3 regions of the Micromonospora sp. NPDC000668 genome follow, and region 2 is predicted to be linked to each of the others. Evidence: riboswitches for the same ligand, from Rfam matches in the RefSeq annotation. Region 2 holds a riboswitch; each other region holds the start of a gene.
The links. A riboswitch is a leader RNA that binds a small molecule or an ion and turns the genes downstream of it on or off. The one in region 2 is predicted to bind cyclic di-AMP.
Positions count from the first base shown of each region.

Region 1: another riboswitch for cyclic di-AMP. It lies ahead of ACFY29_RS21035 (C39 family peptidase); the one in region 2 lies ahead of ACFY29_RS14665 (NlpC/P60 family protein).
Region 3: another riboswitch for cyclic di-AMP. It lies ahead of ACFY29_RS12435 (coiled-coil domain-containing protein); the one in region 2 lies ahead of ACFY29_RS14665 (NlpC/P60 family protein).

Region 1 is NZ_JBIAYP010000004.1:39,553-46,317, reverse strand. Features, by position in the region: gene ACFY29_RS21050 (acyltransferase family protein) at 1-574, shown strand, start outside; gene ACFY29_RS21045 (hypothetical protein) at 658-1,050, shown strand; gene ACFY29_RS21040 (hypothetical protein) at 1,186-1,953, shown strand; cyclic di-AMP (ydaO/yuaA leader) riboswitch at 2,239-2,380, shown strand; gene ACFY29_RS21035 (C39 family peptidase) at 2,625-3,458, shown strand; gene ACFY29_RS21030 (hypothetical protein) at 3,529-4,572, opposite strand; gene ACFY29_RS21025 (alpha/beta fold hydrolase) at 4,721-5,467, shown strand; gene ACFY29_RS21020 (CDP-glycerol glycerophosphotransferase family protein) at 5,472-6,765, opposite strand, start outside.
Region 2 is NZ_JBIAYP010000002.1:1,090,567-1,097,331, forward strand. Features, by position in the region: gene ACFY29_RS14635 (hypothetical protein) at 1-387, shown strand, start outside; gene ACFY29_RS14640 (hypothetical protein) at 659-955, shown strand; gene ACFY29_RS14645 (aromatic acid exporter family protein) at 1,242-2,297, opposite strand; tRNA gene ACFY29_RS14650 (tRNA-Gly) at 2,742-2,815, opposite strand; gene ACFY29_RS14655 (pyridoxamine 5'-phosphate oxidase family protein) at 3,029-3,586, opposite strand; gene dcd (dCTP deaminase) at 3,686-4,264, shown strand; gene ACFY29_RS14665 (NlpC/P60 family protein) at 4,338-5,378, opposite strand; cyclic di-AMP (ydaO/yuaA leader) riboswitch at 5,391-5,527, opposite strand; gene ACFY29_RS14670 (N-acetylmuramoyl-L-alanine amidase) at 5,762-6,765, shown strand, end outside.
Region 3 is NZ_JBIAYP010000002.1:632,239-639,003, reverse strand. Features, by position in the region: gene ACFY29_RS12445 (MarR family winged helix-turn-helix transcriptional regulator) at 1-63, opposite strand, end outside; gene ACFY29_RS12440 (carbonic anhydrase) at 266-1,003, shown strand; gene ACFY29_RS12435 (coiled-coil domain-containing protein) at 1,059-2,078, opposite strand; cyclic di-AMP (ydaO/yuaA leader) riboswitch at 2,082-2,213, opposite strand; gene ACFY29_RS12430 (YibE/F family protein) at 2,380-3,768, opposite strand; gene ACFY29_RS12425 (copper-translocating P-type ATPase) at 4,080-6,167, shown strand; gene ACFY29_RS12420 (metal-sensitive transcriptional regulator) at 6,174-6,470, opposite strand; gene ACFY29_RS12415 (heavy-metal-associated domain-containing protein) at 6,625-6,765, shown strand, end outside.

The DNA.
Region 1 (6,765 bases), on a different contig from region 2:
GTTGATGCGTCGGGGCCTCTGGCGGGGTCCCGGGTTGACCGGAGCCAGCCTGATCTTCGTGGCCACCTGGGTGGCCGCCGCGCAGTGGATCCGCGCCGAGCTGTGGACCACCCTGCTCGCGGTGGCGTATCTGCTGGTGATCACCGCCGCCGCGGACGCGGACGTGCGGGGGCGACGCTCACCGTGGCGGTCCCGCCCGCTGGTGTGGCTCGGCGAGGTCTCGTTCGCCTTCTACCTGGTGCACGTGCTGGTGATGACGAGCGTGCTGCGCTGGACCGGGGACTGGGGTACCGGCTTCGGCGGCTGGCGCGGCCCGGCGGCGGTGCTCGGCTTCCTGCTGGTGAACCTGATCCTCGCCGGGCTACTGCATCGTTTCGTCGAGACCCCGATGATGCGCAGGCTCACTCCGCGCCGTTCGGCCCGCCCGGCGGCCATTCCTCGACAGCGAGCAGGCGGCACCGAAGCCCGCGTCGCTGAAGCCAAAGCCGCTGAAGCCCGCGACGCCGAAGCCCGCAACGAGGCCGGCGGGGCGAGTAAAGCTCGCGAGCGATCGACCTACGCCGACTCGCGCTGACAGCGTCCACTCTGGTCGGCGCGGCGCGGGCCGACACGCCCGTCGTCGATGCGCCTGGTCGGCCACGACGGTAGCGTGGGGACGTGCTTTCGGTCGCGCTCACCTGTCCGCTGTGGTGGGTGGCGCGCTGGGCGACACGTGTGCTGACCAGCCTCGCCGTTGTCGCCGCCCTCGCGCTCGGCGCCGGCACGTCGCCCGCCTCGGCCTACGGGCTGTCGGCGTTCAGCCCCGGGTCGGTCGCGCCGTCGGGTCGGCCCGCCCCGATGGATGACACCGTGCACACGACGCCGATCGCCGCCGAGGAGGCCGCTGAGCAGCCCAGCCCGACGCGGTCGAGCGACGGGCAGGCAGCGCCCCTCGGTGGCGAGGCCGCCGTCCCCGCCGACGCGGCCCCGGTGCTCGCGGCCGGCGCCGACCGGCTACCCCGCGCGGATGGCCCGGCCAGCCGCGCGCCCCGAGCCCCACCCGGGCGCTGAGCCACCGGGACGAGCGTCCCGCCGCCGCGCCTGTCGACTCATCAGCTCCACACCCGCCGGACCCGTGGCCCCGCCGCAGCCTGGGTGGCCCCGTGCGGATCCCCATCGCATCGCTCTCTCCCCGAGGTGCCCACCATGGAGACCGTCGTCTTCTACCAGTTCCTGACCGAGGTGCCGCAGGCCGTCGCCATCTGGTCGGCCCTGTTCCTGCTGGCGCTGACCGTGCTCGCCGTGCTGGTCGCCCGCCCGGAGCGGGACCGGCCGGCGGTCGACCCGACTCCGGCGCCCACCGCCCGGGAGGTGGCCGCCGCCGAGGCCGCCGACCTGCGCCGGTACGCCGAGGAGGTGGCCGTCGCGGCGGCCGGCGCGGCGCAGACCGCCCGCCGCCGACGCGCGGACTGGCTGGCCGCTCAGGAGCAGGTGGAACGCGCGTGGGCCGGGTACGACGAGGCGGACACCGCCGCCCGTCGGTTCGCCGGCGCCGCGGCACTGCCCACCCCTCGTACTCCTCGTACCCCCGCCGAGTACGCCGCCCGGGAGCGCTATCTGCATCGCGCGGCGATGGCGGCGTACTGGCGCGGCGACCTGTCCATGCGGCAGCTCGCTGACGTGTTCGGGCAGCGGCACGGCTGGGACCCCCGCCGGCACCCGGTTGAGCAGGAGGTGCTGCTCAACCGGGCGGTCCGGGACGCGAGGCTCGCCGACTACCGGGCCGCCGCCGGGCGGGAACGGTCGGCCTGGCGAGACGCGGAGCTTGCGGCCTCCTCGGCCCGGGCCCTCACCGAGGAGGCGTACACGGCGGCGGCCCGGCTGCGTCCGAACCGGCTGCCGGCGCGTCGGACGATGACCGCAGTGCTCCGTCCGGCGGCCGCGACGCGCTGGCGGCCGGCCCGGGTTGGCTGAGTCGTCAATTAGGCCGTGAGCCCGGTCACACTCACTCGAAATCGGGCGGACGGCTCGATCGGCAGCATTGTTCCCACGAATTCGAGGCCATTGCCGACGGCCTGTCCGGTTGTCGCCCGCAGGCGCCGCCGTAACCGGTTGTCCCATCGAGTCGCGTCAGCGGCAATACGCGCAGAAATTGCTGCGACAGTTCAGGTTTACGCAGGTGAACCTGGCTTGGCAGGGTGCGGAGCGGCCAGTAGTGTCGTCCCGTCCGGTGCGGTAACCGATCGCAAGAGGCGACGCCGCGCTGACCCGCTTAATCGTGATCAACGAACCGGGGACCCACCAGTAAGTCCGGGGTGAATCCGCGAGCCACGGCCCGCGGTAGGGCGATCTTCCCGCCCGAATCCGTCAGCTAACCCGGTAGGCGGTGTCGGAAGGAGTTCCATCGTCGTGCAGCAACTCTCGACCCCTCGATTGTTCCCCCGCCTCCACGGCGCCGCGGTACCCCCGCTCATCCGTCCAGTGACGGTGAGCTGACCCCCGGGTCACCGCCTCTTCCGCCCGGCCGCGCCGGGCATTCCCCTGAGCGGTTCATCATCCGCGGACCACGGTCCGCGCGCTGGCGCCTGCCCGGATATCGGTCCGGCCCCGGTGTGCCGCTCTCCCCCTGATCCGTGGAGGACCCCGTGAAGCACACCCTGAAGCGTCAGCTCCGCCGCCTCACCACCGAGCGTCCGTACCAGATCGTCACCGCCTCCGCTGCGGCCCTCGTGATCGCGACCACCACCGGTGCTCTGTTCGCCGGCGCCGACGACGCCCCGGCCAGCCAGCACACCGCGACCACGGTCGCCGAGATGCGCAGCGACTCCGTTGCCTCCCGTGGCGAGGCGCGTGCCGCGTCCCCCTCGGCCAGCACCGCGCCGACCACCGCTGCCCCCGCGCCGGCCACCAAGGGCGCGTCGCCCGCCGCCAAGGCCAGCAGCAACCCGGACCTGACCAGTAAGCCGAAGCCGCCCGCGACCAAGGTGCTCGACTACGACTACCAGGTGCAGAACACGTACTTCAACTGTGGCCCGGCTGCCACCCGCAACGCCCTCAGCGCCGCCGGCATCGACCGCACCCAGGATGAGCTGGGCGCCGAGCTGGGCACCACCGAGATGGGCACCAACTCGGCCCTGGACACCACTCGGGTGCTCAACGCCGAGGTGAAGGGCTCCCCGTACCGGACCCGGATGTTCGCTGGCACGCCCAGCCCGGCCCAGATGGACCAGCTCCAGGCCGACGTGGTCAAGGCGATCACCGACGGCCGCGGCGTGGTGGCCAACGTCGCCGGCGACGCCACCGACACCGACGGCGGCTGGCACTCCTACGGCGGCGGCCACTACATCGCCGTGGTGGGTTACAAGGACAACGGCCGGACCGTGCGGATCGCCGACTCGGCCAACGCGGCCGACCCGTCGTACTGGATCACCACGATCAACCTGGCCAACTGGATCGCCACTCGGGGCTACTCCGCCTGACCCGGGCGTAGCCGCCGCGGGCGCCGTCCCCCACAAGGGGCCGGCGCCCGCGGCGTCTCTGTCCGTGCGATCAGTAGCTGATGAAGCCGTACAGCGCGAGGTGGTTCGACTTCGTCCCGCTGACCGTGTGGTCGATGCCGGACGGCTGCACGCTGCCCTTCACGAAGAGATAGTCGATCTTGCTGGAGCCGCTGGTGGCCTTCGACCCGTAGCCGGTCATGCCGTACCCGCCCAGCGTGCCGGGCGCGATGCCAGTGCGGTTCGCGTCGATGCCCACGACGCGGATCGTGGAGGCGTTCAGCAGGCTGGTCGCGTCGGCACCGAGGTGGATGCCGCTGTTGGCGATGCCCCGGTCGCCGTCGCCAGCGCACGCGTTCTGCCGGTTCTCCTGCGGTAGGTGCATCGTCGCGGCGAACACGCTGGTGCCGGTGGCCTTGATGGTGAACCGGGCCGCGATGGCGCTGGTCCGCTTCCACTTGTAGTAGTCGGTGCTGTCCGGGTCGCTGTTCGGCGGCTTGTACAGGGTGCACCCGGCGCCGTTGGCGTAGGCCGTGCCGGGCTTGAGCCAGCCCGCGCTCCAGTACTTCGAGATGTCACCGGCGGCGAGGCTGAGCGTCCGGGTGTTCCAGATGATCCCGTTGGTCTGCTTCTTTTTGAGGTCGCCGAGCGACTGCGAACTGCACTTGTGCGTGCTGCCCCACGGCTCCGGGTCACTCCACGCCACGATCGCACCGTAGGTGCCTGCCGGGTAGCCGAACTTGGCCGACAGTTGGTCGGCGTACGCCTCGGCCTGGCCGGTGCCGCGCACCTGCTGCACGATCAGGATGTCGGGTGCCACCACGCCACTGGTGCCGGTGCGGCCGGCGTCGTCAACCAGGATCGAGGTCAGGTGGTCCGGCCCGGAGATCCGGGTGCACGTCCCGTCGGAGTTGTTCACCACCAGGTTCTCGATGTTGTTGTTGTAGACCCGCAGGACCCGGTCGGCCGCCGCGACCGCGGTGGCGCCCTGCGTGGGGCTGGTTGACGATGTGCCGAGCGCGGGAGCGCTGGGCGCGGTGGCGAGTGCGACGGCCGCCAGGGCCGCCACCAGTGTTGATCGATGCCTCCTGCGCACGGTCGACTCCTCTCCACGGTGGGCTCGACGGGTGGCTGGGCCCGTCCAGGCGCCGAACTCTACAGTGGATCTTCCCTGGTCGCGGTCCCCGCGCGCATCGGCAGTGACGACTCTCGTACCTGGGGGCGAACCGTGGAAGACTGCGGCCGTGGTGGATGAATCAGGTGGCCGGACAGGCCGCGGGCCGATCCTGTTGCTGCTGCACGGGATGGGGGCGACCGGAGACGTCTGGCTGCCCTGGGCCCCACTGCTGGAGCAGCACTGGCCCGGGCGGTGGCTGGCACCGGACCTGGCCGGTCACGGTTGGTCGGCCCCGCTGCCGTCGTACTCCTTCGAGGGGTTCGCCGAGCGGATCGCCCACGGCCTGGCCGCCGACGACCGGATCGTCGTGCTCGGGCACTCGCTGGGCGGGGTGGTGGGCCTCGCGCTGGCCGCCCGCGCCGCCGGGATGCCGGTGGACGCGGTGGTCGGGCTGGGCATCAAGGCGGTCTGGTCACCCGACGAGCTGAGCCGCTCCGCCGAACTCGCCGCCCGCCCGGTCAGCTGGTTCGCCAGCCGCACCGAGGCGGCCCGCCGCTACCTGCGGGTCTCCGGGCTCGCCGGCCTGATCCCGTCGGATGATCCGGTGGTGGACGCCGGGCTGCGCCAGGTCGACGGCCGGTGGCGGCTGGCGATGGACTCGCCCGCGTTCGCCGTCGGCGAGCCCCACCTCGCCGCTCTGCTGGCCGCGACCGACGTGCCGGTGGTGCTGGCCCGCGGCGAGCACGACCCGATGGTCACCGACGCACAGCTCAAGGAGTTCGGCGTACCGGTCGTCACGCTGCCGGGGCTCGGGCACAACGCGCACGTGGAGGACCCGGCGGCGGTGCTGGCGCTGCTGGACGCGTACCGCTGAGCTGCTACACGGGGGTGGCGGTGGCCAAGGGCTTCGCCGGCGCCAACTCGTGGCGGGCGGCGGTCAGGAACGCCTCGGCGTACGACTCGGCCGGGAAGTCACCCAGGTAGCGGCGGCGGGTCGCCCAGCGCGCCTCGGCCAGCGGGTCGGTGTCCAGCAGGGCGGCCAGCACATCGTCCACATTCGACATGTCCCGGCGCAGCACGTAGCCGGCGCCGGCCAGCGGGAAGCGCTCCACGAACCGGTCGCCCTCGTCGCCCATGTCGGTGACCGCGTAGGGCTTGCCGGAGTAGAGGTAGTCCGAGATCACCCCGGACACGTCGGAGACCAGCGCGTCGGACCGGTTGACGCACTCGGTCAGGCTCAGCTCCCGGGCCGCCGCGCCCATCACGTGCTGCCGCCCGGTGCGGGCCCGGTCGGCGACCAGCAGCTCGGTCAGCCGGCCCAGTTGCCGGGCCGAGGCCGGGTTCTGCGCGGTGTACGGGTGGGCACGCAGGATCACCGTCGCGCCGCGCTCCAGCAGCCGGCGCAGCAGCTCGTCGGCCACCGGCAGCGAGCAGTAGTCGGCGTCGGCGTGGTGCCCGGTCCAGGTCGGGGTGTAGAGCACGGTCGGGTGCGCCAGCCCGCGCACCGGCTCCGGGCGTACCTCGATCGACTCGACCTGTGGGCGGCCCACCACCACGAACTTCTCCGCCGGGATCTGCACCCCGGCGCGGGCGTACCGGTCGATCGCGGCCGGACCGGCCACGAAGATCCGGTCGAAGATCCCCGAGACCGGGTTGGCGCTCGGCGCCTTGTCGCTGTCGCCGTGGTGCAGCTGCACGTGGGTGAGCTGGGTGAACCGGATGCAGTGGCTGTTCTTCGCACCGTGGTTGACGTAGAACGCCGCCCGCAGGCTGGGCACCAGCGCCTCGTCCATCGCCCGCAGGGTGGGGCAGTAGACCACCGGCGCGTCGGTGGCCGCGGCGATCGGCGCCAGGAACTCCGGCTCGCGCAGCACGACCATGAACGGCCGGCCGATCCGCTCCAGGTACGGCAGCCACATGGTGACCTGGTACTCGGAGCCGGGCGGCGCGGAGAAGTAGAGCAGGAACTCCGGCTGGTGCCGGCGCAGCGCGCGGGCCACCGCCCCGCCACCGGCGGTCGGCCGGAACCGCCGCCGGGCCAGGTCCAGAGCGACCGCCCCGGCTCCGGCGCCCACCAGCAGGCTGGCGACCAGCGCCACGGCTGCGGGCAGGGTCAGCGCGGCGGCCAGCGTGACCGCGGCGAGCAGCCCGAGCAGGGCGGTGCCGAGCTGA
Region 2 (6,765 bases):
TGCCAGCGCGTCGACCGCACCACGATCTTCGAGCTGGGAGCGGAGCGGGCCGTCTGCTCGGGCGACAAGGAGACCGCTCAGCACTACACCGCCGGACGCATCGCCGCCTTCGACCACACGATCGAAGGTGAGCAAACCCGCCTGCGAGCGGTGGTGGACTACTGGTGGGCCCCCTTCCACGACGCGAAGAGAGATCAACCCGCCGCCGCCATCACCCGAACCCCCTGGGTCCGGCACTACCTCGGCTACTACTGCCCAGAGCAGCAGGAGTCAGGGGAACTCTCCACCCAGACGAACCTCGTCCGACCAGCCGCCGGATCCTGCGAACACTGTTCCGCGCCCATCATCGAGAGCCACGAGGCACCGCATATCCGGCTCCTGACCTAGCGTCTTTCTTAAAGAATCGAGCAGGTAGCGGGCACGACAGCTGCACGACCGGCATTGGTGAGTAGCGGTCATGAGTGCGAGCTACAGCAGCCGCGACCCTCAGCGCGTGTTCGTTTCCAGGCGGGACGTGTGGTCGGTCCACCTCTCGCGCTCCAAACCGCATTCCCTGGTAACAGCCGCACGTATCGCACGCGGCCGGTCCCTTGGTCAGCCTGGACCTGCAGTCGAGACAGACCAAGCGATCAAGTGCGGCGTCCACGGTCCGCCACTCTTGATCCGCCGGGTTGTTCGCCACGAGCCAAGCCAGCTCGGCTTCGTCCGGGGAGGCGGGGTCGATGTCGAGATCGTGCAGCAAGCTTTCCCATGCTCGGTCCAGCTCGGCTTCGATCTTCGTAATGACCTCGGCCAGGAGAACACTCCGCCATCTCGGGACAGGATCAGCCACAGCAGCAATCGTGGCAGCGCGGTGTTCACGGTGCGAGTGCATGGGTTGGGAGGAGCGCAAGAAGTCCACGAAGCCGGCGGCGGCTTCCTCGGACACGGCAGCAAGGGCAAGAAGCGTGGCTAGTGGCCCATGGATGGCCCGCCCGGCGCTGCTGGCCGCAGGAACGTCGAAGGCCCTGGCTGGGACTCACGTCCTGACCAGGGCCTATAGCTTGGAGCGGGTGACGGGAATCGAACCCGCACTGTCAGCTTGGGAATTGTCGATCTCCAGCAGGCCACCGGCTTGGTGGCCTGGTTTCGGCAGTCTCTCGTGGCCTCGGCTGGCCCCTGCTGTCCTCGCCCAATGGCACGCTAATGGCACGTCGGGTGCTCGCAGCGACCGCCGGTCGGAAGCGATCGCCGCGCTTTGGCTAGCTGTCGGCCCTCAGGCCCGCCTGCTTGTTCGCCTCGGCTTGTGGCAGTCCGGACGCTTGGAGCAGTTCACAGGCGACAACGCGTACTCGCGTGGCGACGACTTGTCCGGAGAACTCGACGCCTTCGGCGCACGCCTCGTCGACGTCTTTGATCGCCTGCTGTGTCCGTGTGCGCATAGGATCCGGGTCCCGGCCAGCGAGGACCTCGCGGTACAGGAGCCTCAGCGCCTGGCCGACGTGCTCGATCGACGCGGGAAGGCCGGCCGGCACTGGCTCACCGGCGCGTATGGTCGCCGTCGCCCATTGCACCATCTCGCGTGCGCTGGTGTAGGTGTTGTCGAGGTGTTCGGCGGCGTGCTGGTAGCGGCGCATCGTGCCGAGCCTTCGTCTCCGCCACGGTGAGAGGACCACGACCTGCTGCGCTGCGTCGACCAGCTCGGTCGTCGTCTTCTTTCGTTGCTCCTGTGCCGCGGAGAAGCACTGCAGGGCGTCCTCGGCCTGGTGAAGGTCACGGTGGGCTAGTGCCGTGGCGGTCTTGGTCAGTTCGCGGGCGAAGGCGTCCACCGTCGGACCGGTAGCGCGATGTACGACCCGCAGCGGGTTGAGTGGCAGGATCAGGTACGCGACGGCGATGGCGACCACTCCACCGACCAGCGCGCTCTCCGTGCGCGGCACAGCCAGATCCGCTCCATCCGCCACCGATCCCAGCAGCAAGGCTGTGCCTCCTGCCTGGGCCATGACGGCGCCGGTGCCCCGAAGCGCGACGGCCGCCGTGATGGCCAGTGCCACGACCACGCCGGTTTGTACCGGCCCCACCCCGAAGACCCGTGTGATCACATGCGCGACGACCGCCCCGACGGTCACTCCCGCAATGAACTCCATAGCTCGCCTGATCCGATTGCCGATGGCTCCCGCGATCGCGCCGACCGCGACGGCGGGCGCGAACAACGGCTGCGTATTGTCCAGCACGTCGCGGGTGAGGAACCAGGAGAGCTCGGCCGCCACACCCGCCTGCGCCGCGACGATCGCGTACGTGCGAAGGCGCTCGTACACATCCCGGCCCGTCCGCCGTCCAGTCTCCCGCGACGTACTCCGAAGCCGGCTGAACACCTCTCACCTCCGCGAGTCCATCGGCTGCCAAACGACATCGTCATATGCAACGTCGGCAAGCGCCGGAGGGGTGCGGCGTGACGGTCGGGTCCGGAAGCCAAGCGAGCGTTCGAACCTCGGCCACACTGCTCCCATCGCCCAGGCGCTGCACCAGGCGCTGCGGGTCGACCGGAGGAGGGCCGGTAAGTCGGAAGGCAGCGCGAGCAAGACCAGAGGCAAGCTGGGCAAGAAGTCCGGCAGCAAGAAGGGTAAGAAGCGGTCGGCGGACCGGGGCGGGGCCGGGGATGACCGGGGCTAATGGCACGCCAATGGCACGCGACATGATCGTTGACCTTGGAACGTCGAAGGCCCTGGTGGGGACTCACGTCCTGACCAGGGCCTATCGCTTGGAGCGGGTGACGGGAATCGAACCCGCACTGTCAGCTTGGGAAGCTGATGTTCTGCCATTGAACTACACCCGCAAGCGGCACCACTGTACCCGAGTCACCGAACCCGTGCACCCAGGTACCCCCGCGTGCCGGTCCACCGCACCGGCCTCGCCGCACGGGTCACGGACGATCACCCCTTGGCCGTGTACCGCGCGGCGTAGCTCTCCCGCGTACCACCGGTGCCGGCTCCGTCACGACGGAGCCGGCACCGGTGTCTTTCCCCAGGACCGGGTCGGTGGGCCGCGGTCAGGCAGCCGAACGCTGGACGTCACGGCTGCGACGGGCCGGGCGGGTCTGCGGTAAGGCGGTCTGCTCGGACGCCGCGGGCGGGGCGTGCGGGTCGAGCCAGACCTGAACGGCCGGCCCACCCGGAGCGCCACCCGGGACACCGGCGCTGTGCTGCTCGCGGCGGGCCAGCATCGCCACGTCGACGGTGAACTCGAACAGCCGCCAGTCGACCTGCGGGGCCGCCCGGGCACTGCGCGCCAACTGGGCCACCCGGGCCGGGTCGGTCACCGGCCAGGCGCGCCCCGCCACGTACGCCTCGTCGTCGCTCTCCTCCGGGGGGAACGAGTGCAGCGCGTAGCGGCCGTCCCGTTCGAGGTCGCGACGCTTGGGCGAGTCGACGATGAAGCAGAACAGCCCTTCGTCGGTGATGACCGGGGAGACCGGATGGACCCGGGGCCCGCCGTCGGCGCGGACCGTGGCCAGGTAGCCGAAGCCCGGCCCGTACTGCTGGAGGAGAACGCGGATCCCGTCGGCGAGTCGGGGCTCGTCGGCGGCGAAATCGGACCAGGAAGCCATGCACGCATTCTATCGAACAAATGTACGAGTAGCGACCTCGACGCGCTGGTCACCGGCACCGGATCTGGCCGTTGCCGCCAACGCCGCTATGGTGGTCCGATGCTGCTCTCCGACCGCGACCTGGTCTCCGAGATCAAGGCCGGCACGCTGGGCCTGGAGCCGTTCGAGCCCACCCTGGTCCAACCGTCCAGCATCGACGTACGACTCGACCGGCTGTTCCGGGTCTTCAACAACCATCTCTACACGCACATCGACCCCGCCATGCAGCAGGACGACCTGACCTCGGCGGTGGAGGTGCCGGACGGCGAGCCGTTCGTGCTGCACCCGGGGGAGTTCGTGCTCGCCTCGACGCTGGAGGTCATCTCGCTCGGCGACCAGCTCGCCGGCCGGCTGGAGGGCAAGTCGAGCCTGGGCCGGCTCGGCCTGCTCACGCACTCCACCGCTGGGTTCATCGACCCGGGCTTCTCCGGTCACGTGACGTTGGAGCTGTCGAACGTGGCGAACCTGCCGATCACCCTCTGGCCGGGCATGAAGATCGGGCAGCTCTGCATCTTCCGGCTCTCCTCGCCGGCCGAGCACCCGTACGGCTCGGTGGTCTACGGCTCGCGCTACCAGGGTCAGCGCGGGCCGACGCCGAGCCGCGCCTGGCAGAACTGGCGCGCCTGGCCCACCCGCTGACTCGGTAGGGCACGACGGACAGACGACGAGGGCCCGCCGCGACGGATCGCGACGGGCCCCCGATCATCCGGGATCAGCCCGGGCGGCCGTAGCTGTGGATCGGGCCGTCGTCGACCTTCTTCATCTTGACCGGTTGGCCGGCCTGCGAGGCGTGCACGACCCAGCCATTGCCCACGTACATCCCGACGTGGTGGATGTCGCTGTAGTAGAAGACCAGGTCACCGGCGCGCAGGTCGGCCCTGCTGACGTCCTTGGTCACCCGGCTCTGCTGGGCGGCGTTGTGCGGCAGCGACACCCCGGCCTTGGCCCACGCGGCCAGCATCAGCCCGGAGCAGTCGTACGAGTTCGGGCCCTCGGCACCCCAGACGTAGGGCTTGCCGATCTGGGCGCAGGCGAACTTGACGGCCACGCCGGCACCGCCGCCGGGGTAGCTGGCCGGGCAGGGCGCCGGACGCAGCGGACCGCCACCGCCGTTGCCGTACACCTTGAGGCGCAGCTTCTGCAGCCGGTCGATCTCCTCGTTGATCTGCTTCTTCTTCGCGGCCAGTTGGGCCTCGGTCCGGGTCAGCTGGGTCACCATCTCGTCCAGCGGCGCCTTCTGCCGGGCCAACTCGTCGCGCAGGTCGGCGACCTGCCGGACGTCCTGCTGCTGGTTGTGCGCGAACCGGTCGAGCATCTCAAGCTGACCGACGACCTCGCTGGGCGATCGGCTGCCCAGCACCGCGTTGACGGTGGAGACGTTCTCGCCCTTGTACGCGCGGACGGCGAGGGCGCTGACCTTGTCCATGGCAGCGTCGACCTGGCGCTCCAGTGGGGCGATCCGGGCGGCCAGCGCGTCGGCCTGCTTGCGCTTGACGGCCAGGTCGGCCCGGGTGGCGTTGTGTCGTTCGATGATCGGTTCGAGCTTGTTCCAGTCGGCGTCGATCTGGCGCTCGATCTCGGCGACAGACGGGTCCGCGTGGGCCGCCGTGGCGCTGCCGGTCAGGACGACGGCGACGCCGACCAGTGCGGCGAGAGCGGTGGTGAAGCGGGACCAGCGTGAGCGCGGCACGATCGACGTCGGGCCGGCTGACGCCGACCGCTCGGACGACGGCCGCGGGGCATGGAGTGCCACCGGGTTCCGTACTCCTTCTTCCTGACCGCCTACCGGGTTAGCTGACGGGTTCGGGCGGGAAGTTGGCGCCCTACCGCGATGGCCGCGGATTCACCCCGGGAAAACCTGGGTCCCCGGTTCGCTCGGAAGCGACTCGGCGGTGTCGGTCCGTCACCACCCGGGCTGGGCGGAACTGCTATCGGGCCGACGAATGACCAGAGTAGAGACGGCTGTTACCGATCCGCAACCCGTGCGGCCGTGACACTCCGTACCGGTTGGAAGGGGTCACGGACCGTACGCGAAAATTTCTTTCCGACCGCTTCGATAGATGGAAAGGTATTGACGCGAGCTCCCGGGCGGCGCGAAGGTGACCTCACCTGCACCCGCGATATCTAGGGGGTTCGATGCACCATTCAGCCCTGTCGACCGGCCGGCGCGCACTGCTCGCCGTCGCCGTGGTCGCCGCCGCGACCGCGGTGCCGCTACCGTCCGGCCCGGCCGTCGCCGCGCCCGTCGCCGACCGCCAGCAGCAGTACGCCGCAGCGGCGGCCGAGTACGGCGTGCCGGAGAGCATCCTGCTCGGCGTGTCGTATCTGGAGTCCCGCTGGGACACCCATCTCGGCACCCCGAGCACCAGTGGCGGCTACGGCCCACTGCACCTGACCGACGCCGCTCACGTCACCACGCTGCCCGCCGGTGGCCACGTCGACGAGGGCGAGGACCCGCGCGGCGACGAGTCCCGGCCGCTGACGGTCACCGCGCCCACGGTGACGGGATCACGGCAGGCCCCGCCCGCGGCGGCGGCGCTGCAGACCCTCCAGGCCGCGGCAAGCCTCGTCGGAGTCGGCGCGCAGACGCTCCGCTCCGATCCGGCCGCCAACATCCGGGGTGGGGCCGCGCTGCTCTCCTCGTACCAGAGGGATCTCGGCGGCCCGGTCGGTGCGGTGAGTGACCCCGGTGCCTGGTACGGCGCGGTAGCCCGGTACTCCGGCGCCGACACCGAGGCCGCCGCGGCGGCCTTCGCCGACGAGGTGTACGACCAGATCCGCGTCGGCGCGAGCCGGCGGACCGACGACGGCCACCAGGTCACCCTGACCGCCCGGGCGGTCAGCCCGGACGCCGGTGTGCTGCACCGGCTCGGGCTGCGGCGTGCGGAGCGGCCGGACGGGCTGGAGTGCCCGGTCCGCCTCGCCTGCGAGTGGATTCCCGCGCCCTACGAGAAGTACGGGCCGGGTGCCAGCGACTACGGCAACCACGACCTGGGCAACCGGCCGGCACAGCAGAAGATCGAGTACATCGTCATCCACGACACCGAGGGCTACTTCGCGCCCAGCGTCGACCTGGTCAAGCAGGCGGACTATCTGGGCTGGCACTACACGCTGCGCTCGGTGGACGGCTACGTGGCCCA
Region 3 (6,765 bases), 460 kb from region 2:
GTGGTTGGTGAGGAACGTCCAGTTCCGGCCGCTGCCGGTGTCGCCCGCCGCCGTGCTCGCCATCGTGGGTCCGCCTCTCCGGTTGTCCGCCCTGGCCTCGGTGGCACCTCCGAAGGGCCGGCCCAGGGCCAACGTATGAAATCTAACTCACGCATATCTTGACGCATCTTGTGGTGCGTGTGACCGTGGAGCCCGAGCCAGCGCCCGCCGCCGGCCCGGCTGAAGAGCCATTTGAGCAGGTCAAACGCGTGAGACGAGGTGCGGGATGAGTAGTCCCGGTACACCCGGCGGCAAGCCGGGTCCGCAGCGGGCCACCGACCGGGCGCCAGCGCTCACCGAGCCGGCCCGGGCGTACGCCGAGCTGGCCGCCGGCAACCGGCGCTTCGTCAGCGGCGCCCCGCGCCACCCCAACCAGGACGCCGGGCACCGGGCGGCGGTCGCCGACGGACAGCACCCGTTCGCGGTGATCGTCGGCTGCTCCGACTCCCGACTGGCCGCCGAGATCATCTTTGACCGGGGGCTGGGCGACCTCTTCGTGGTCCGCACAGCCGGGCACACGACCGGCCCGGAGGTGCTGGGCAGCGTGGAGTACGCGGTGACCGTGCTCGGCACTCCGCTGGTGGTGGTGCTCGGCCACGACTCCTGCGGCGCGGTCCAGGCGGCCCGGGAGGCGGCCGCCACCGGCACCCCGCCCCGGGGGCACCTGCGTGCCGTGGTCGACGCCGTGCTGCCCAGCCTGCGTCGCGCCGAGGCCGAGGGGGTGGACGACATCGACGGCATCGTCGACATCCACATCGCGCAGACCGTCGAGGCGCTGCTCGGCCAGTCGCCCGTGCTGGCAGCCGAGGTGGCGCAGGGGCGCTGCGCGGTGGTGGGGGTGTCGTACCGGCTCGCCGCCGGCGTGGTGCGCCCGGTGGCCGCAGTGCCGGCTACCGCCACGGCGCTCGACGTACCGACCGGGCCCAGCACGGCGGCCGGCCCGACCGCGCCCGCCGCCGCCTGACGCGACGAGGGCCGCCCCGCGACGCGGGACGGCCCTTCGACGGGTGGACATGCGGTCAGAGCATCGACATGTGTACGTGGTCGGTGTGGTTCGACGGCCCGCTGTACGACTTCCAGCCGGTCGCCGGGAACCAGATCTGTCGGTTCCAGATCACGTAGTAGATACCGAGCCGGTCGGCGTTGCGGATGAGGAACGCGGCCACGTTGTTGCCGTACGTCCGGGTGTCCTCGTTGTGCCACGGGCTGAAGCCGCTCTTCTGCAACGACCAGTCGCAGGCGCGGCCCTTCGGGTGCTCCCACGGCCCGCCGGAGCGGTAGCAGCCGACGAACCGGTTGAAGCCGGCCCGCTTGACCTCCTTGTACGCGTGCAGCGTGCGCGGGGTGACGCAGCCGGAGGTGGTGGGGTCGTTCTCGCTGCACGACTCGGACTTCCAGTCACCGTCGGCGGTCCGGTTGGGCCCGATCCGGGCGACCGGTGAGGTCGCCGACACCAGGCCGCCGGTGAAGCCCTTCCCACCGACCAGCGCGAGTGCCTTGTCGGCGTCGCGCTTCTCCTTCGCCATCAGGGCGGTCTGCTTCTGCTGCTCGCGGACCTCCGCGTCGAGGGCCAGCTTGGCCTGCTCGGCGCGGGACTTCACCGTGTTGACCTCGGAGAGCTTCTTCTCGTTGACCATGTTCATCTCGTCGAGCACCGCGGCGCGCTGGACGAACGAGTCGGGGGCGTCGCTCTCCAACAGCATCGCGATCGCGCCGATCCGGCCGGTCCGGTACGACTGGGCGGCGATCTGCCCGACCTGGGGGGCCAGCTTCTTCAACTCCGCGTTGGCCCGGTCGACCTCCGCCGCCAGCTCAATCTGCCGCTTCTTGGACTTGTCCAACTTGGACTTGGCGGCGGAGTAGTCGCGGTTGGCCTTCTCGATCACGTCGTTGAGCAGCGCGGGCTCGCCGTCCTCCTCGTGCCCGGACGGTGTGGGGGTCGTCGGGGCGGCGTGCGCCGGGAGGGGGCCGGCGAGCACGGTCAGTGCGGCGATCACGGCCACCACGGGTGTCAACCAGCGGCGTAGGGGTGCCGTCACAATATTCCCTTCCGTCGACCGCCGACCGGGTTAGCTGACGGGTTCGGGGCGGAAGTGGCCCCTACCGCTGACGCGGATTCACCCCACGTGCCTGGGTCCCCGGCTCGCCAGCTGGCGATTGGGCGGTGGCACCGCAGGCGCTGCGTCGCGCCTTCAGCGGTAACCGGCAGCGAGGTTACCCGAGAGTCGACCGGCTGAGCTACGTCCAGATGCCGACTAAAAGCGTCATTTCGCCATGGCGCTGAGTGACCAGTGACGCGGTTCTCAGGGCGGATGCCCCACCTCGTCACGCTGAGGAGTGTCACCATGCCGTCTCCGTGCTCCTGTCCGGCTCGTGCCACCGGTCGGTGGCGGTGGTTGGGGGTGTGGCCCGCGTCGGATCGGGTCCGGTTGGGTCGGGTCGACCCGTGCGCGGTGAGCTGAGTGCGGCCAGTGCCTCCGCGCGGTCCGGCCTGGGTCGCTCGGCGGGCGGCTCGGCGGCCGGGTCGGCGGGCGGCTCGGCACCCGACCGGCCGGCTGCGGTCACCACGGCGGCCAGTCCGGTGGTCAGCGGTACGGCGGCGATGAGGCCGAGCGTGGCGACCGCGCTGCGGACGATCTCCTGCGCGAGGAACTCGCTGGTCAGGATCTGCCCGAGCGGTCGCGAGTCGGCGGTGAGCAGGAGCAGTAGCGGCAGTGAGGCACCCGCGTACGCCAGCACGATGGTGTTGACGGTGGAGGCGATGTGCGCCCGGCCGACTCGGGTGGCCGCCCGGTAGAGCTGCAACCGGGTCAGCCCGGGGTTGGCGTTCGCCAGCTCGGTGACGGTGGCCGCCTGGGTGACCGTCACGTCGTCGAGGACCCCGAGCGAGCCGATGATGATCCCGGCGAGCAGCAGGCCGTGCAGGTCCACGTTGGCCTGGAACATCGACAGCGTGGTGGCGTCCTCGCTGCCGAAGCCGGTGAGGTGGGTGGCGGCGGTGGCGATGGTGGCGAGCACGCCGGTCAACACCAGGCTGCCCAGGGTGCCGAGCACCGCGACCGAGGTTTGCGCGGTGACCCCGTGCGTCAGGTAGAGCACCACGAACATGATCAGGGCGGCGCCGACCACCGCCACCAGCAGCGGTGATCGGCCAGCGCCGATCCCCGGGAGCACGAAGGTGAGCAGGATGGCGAAGCTGGCGGCCAGCCCGGCCAGCGCGGCCAGGCCCCGCCACCGGCCGAACGCGACGATCGCGGCGGCGAAGACCACCGCCAGCCAGACCAACGGCGTGCCGCGCTGGTGCTCCGCGATGTTCCAGCTGCTGGCGACGGGATCGGCCGGATCGGTCAGCTCGACCAGGATGACCTCGTCACCGACCTCGACCCGGGGTGCGCCGGGTCCGTCCGGCACCGGCGTCTGGACCTGCTGGCCGGCAGCCGGCCCGTCGGCCACCCGGACGTCCACGGTGCCGCACAGCCCGGCCCCGGCGTCCGGCGTGCCCTCGGGGCTCGGTGCGGCCGGCGGGCACGGCTCGGTCACCACCCGGGTCACCGTGCCGTGGTAGCGCGGCACGTCCGTGCCCCCGGCGGTCTGCGGCGACCCGTCGCGTGGCCAGAGCACCACCGCGGCGAGCACGGTGGCGACGAAGAGCGGTACCACGGTCGCGATGAGGATCCGTCGTACCCGGGGCGGGGCGGACGGAGTGGAACGGCTGTGGTCGGAACCCAATGCGAGACTCCCAACGATCCGGTGCGGGGTACGTGCCGGCGGGCCGGTCGGTTCACCGCCGCCGCGGGAATGCGGCGACGGGCATGACGAATCGCTGGGTGGCGACATGACGACTACGGACGGTGAGTGCTCGGCGCGGTCGACCGGAGGCGACGCCACATCGTGGCGGCGTCGGCGCCCGACTGCGTAGCGAGGTCCGGAGGGCCATCGTGGGAAATGCTAGCCAGCCCGACCCGCGGACGCAGGTTGTGGCGCGGTGTCGCGCGGTCGAACCGCCCGCACGGCGGTGACCGGACCGGCATGTTGGAGTCATGTCCGCTCCGTCACAGCCCGAGCCCGACCGTCCCGGCAGTCACCAGCAGCACGCCGGGTCCGCCGGGCCGAAGCAGCATGACGAGCACGCCGGGCATGACAAGCACGCCGGGCACGACCCGGCGATGTTCCGCCGTCGGTTCTGGGTCTGCCTGGTGCTCACCGTCCCGGTGGTGCTGACGAGCGACCTGGTGCTGGACCGGCTCGGCCTCCGGCTGGACGTACCGGGGCGCTCCTGGGTCGGGCCGGTGCTCGGCTCGGTTGTGTTCTGGTGGGGTGGCTGGCCGTTCCTGGTCGGTGCGGTCCGCGAGGTGCGGGACCGGGCGCCGGGCATGATGCTGCTGGTCGCGATGGCGATAACCGTCGCCTACACCGCGTCGCTGGCCACCAGCCTGGGAGCCTTCGACCTGGACTTCTGGTGGGAGCTGGCCGCGCTGGTCACCATCATGCTGCTCGGGCACTGGCAGGAGATGAAGGCCATCGGGCAGGCCCGGGGCGCACTCGCGGCGCTGGCCGCACTGCTGCCCGACGAGGCCGAGCGGGTGACGGCGGACGGGCGGGTCGAGGCGGTGTCGGTGGCCGAGCTGCGGATCGGCGATGTGGTGCTGGTCCGGCCCGGGGGCCGAGTACCGGCGGACGGCCGGATCGTGGACGGCGGCGCCGAGCTGGACGAATCGATGATCACCGGCGAGTCGCGTCCGGTCGCCCGGTCGGCCGGGGACCGTGTGGTGGCCGGCACCGTCGCCACCGACTCGGCGATCCGGGTCCGCGTCGAGGCGCTGGGTGAGCAGACCGCGCTCGCCGGCATCCAGCGGATGGTCGCGCAGGCGCAGCGCTCCGGCGGGCGGGCACAACTGCTGGCTGACCGGTTCGCCGCCGCGCTGTTCTACGTGGCCACCGGCACCGCGGTGCTGACCGTGCTGGTCTGGACTGCGCTCGGCGAGCCGGACGAGGCGGTGGTCCGCGCGGTCACCGTCCTGGTGATCGCCTGCCCGCACGCGCTCGGTCTGGCCATCCCTCTGGTCGTCGCGCTCTCCACCGCGCTGGCCGCGCGATCCGGGATCCTGGTCAAGGACCGGTTGGCGCTGGAGCGGATGCGGACCGTGGCCGTGGTGCTCTTCGACAAGACCGGCACCCTGACCCGGGGCGAGCACGTGGTCACCGACGTGGTGACGGTGCCCGGCGTCGGGCGGGACGAGGCGCTGCGGATCGCGGCCGGCGTGGAATCCGACAGCGAGCATCCGCTGGCCCGGGCGATCGTGGCGGCTGCCGGACGCGCCGGCCCGACCCGGGCCGCCGGGTTCCGGTCGCTGCCGGGCCGCGGCGTGCAGGCCACCATCGACGGTACGGAGTACGCGGTGGGCGGGCCGGCGCTGCTGCGGGAGATGGGCCTGTCGCTTCCGGCCGAGTTGGACGCGGCGACCGGGCGATGGTCGGCGCGGGGTGCCGCCGTGCTGCACCTGGTACGGCTGCCGGACACGGTGCTTGGCGCGTTCGCACTGACCGACGAGGTGCGTCCGGAGGCCCGTCAGGCCATCGTCGAGCTGCGCACCGAGGGCGTCCGGACCATCGCCATGATCACCGGTGATGCCCGACCGGTGGCCGAGGCGGTGGCCGCCGACCTCGGCTTCCGGCCCGGCGTCGACGAGGTCTTCGCCGAGGTGCTGCCAGCGGAGAAGGACGACCGGGTTGCCGAACTCCAGCGGCGGGGGTTGACCGTGGCGATGGTCGGCGACGGGGTGAACGACGCCCCGGCGTTGGCCCGTGCCGATGTGGGCATCGCGATCGGCGCGGGCACCGATGTCGCGATCGAGTCCGCCGGGGTGGTGCTGGCGTCGTCGGACCCGCGCGGGGTCGGTGCCGTGGTCCGGCTCTCCCGGGCGTCGTACCGCAAGATGCGGCAGAACCTGGCCTGGGCGGCGGGCTACAACGTGGTGACGCTGCCGCTGGCGGCCGGTGTGCTGGCCTGGGCGGGGGTGGCGTTGAGCCCGGCGCTGGCGGCGGTGCTGATGTCCGCGTCCACCATCGTGGTGGCGCTCAACGCCCAGTTGCTGCGCCGGGTACGCCTCGCCCCGGAGCCCGGCTGAGAAACCTCAGCCGCGCTTCATCAGCCGGCCGACCGCCGCCATCATCTCGGAGGCCATCTCGTCGGCCCTGCCCTCGGCCGCTCCCTCGTGCATGCAGTGCCGGGCGTGCCCGTCGAGCAGGCCCAACGCCACCTTGTCCAGGGCGGCCTGGATCGCGGAGATCTGGGTGAGCACGTCGATGCAGTAGCGGTCCTCGTCGACCATCTTCTCGATGCCACGGACCTGCCCCTCGACGCGGCGAAGCCGCGTGAGCAGCTGGTCCTTGCTGGCGGTGTATCCGCGGATCGGGGTGGGTGCGGTCATGAGGACCAGGATAGCGTACCCCTGGGGGGTATGGTACGGTCGTCTCCTGCCGCAATACCCCAACCGGGTACCGGTACAGGCAAAGGCGGAGGTCCGTCTCCAGATTACCCCCGGGGGGTATAGGCTCGGAGGCGGCAGAGGGGAGATCAGTCCGATGGTCAACACGACGTACCAGGTGCAGGGCATGACCTGTGGGCACTGCGTGAGCGCGGTCAGCGCCGAGGTGGGCGCCATCACGGGGGTGAGCGACGTCCAGGTCGACCTTGCCACCGGCCGGGTCACCGTCAACAGCGAC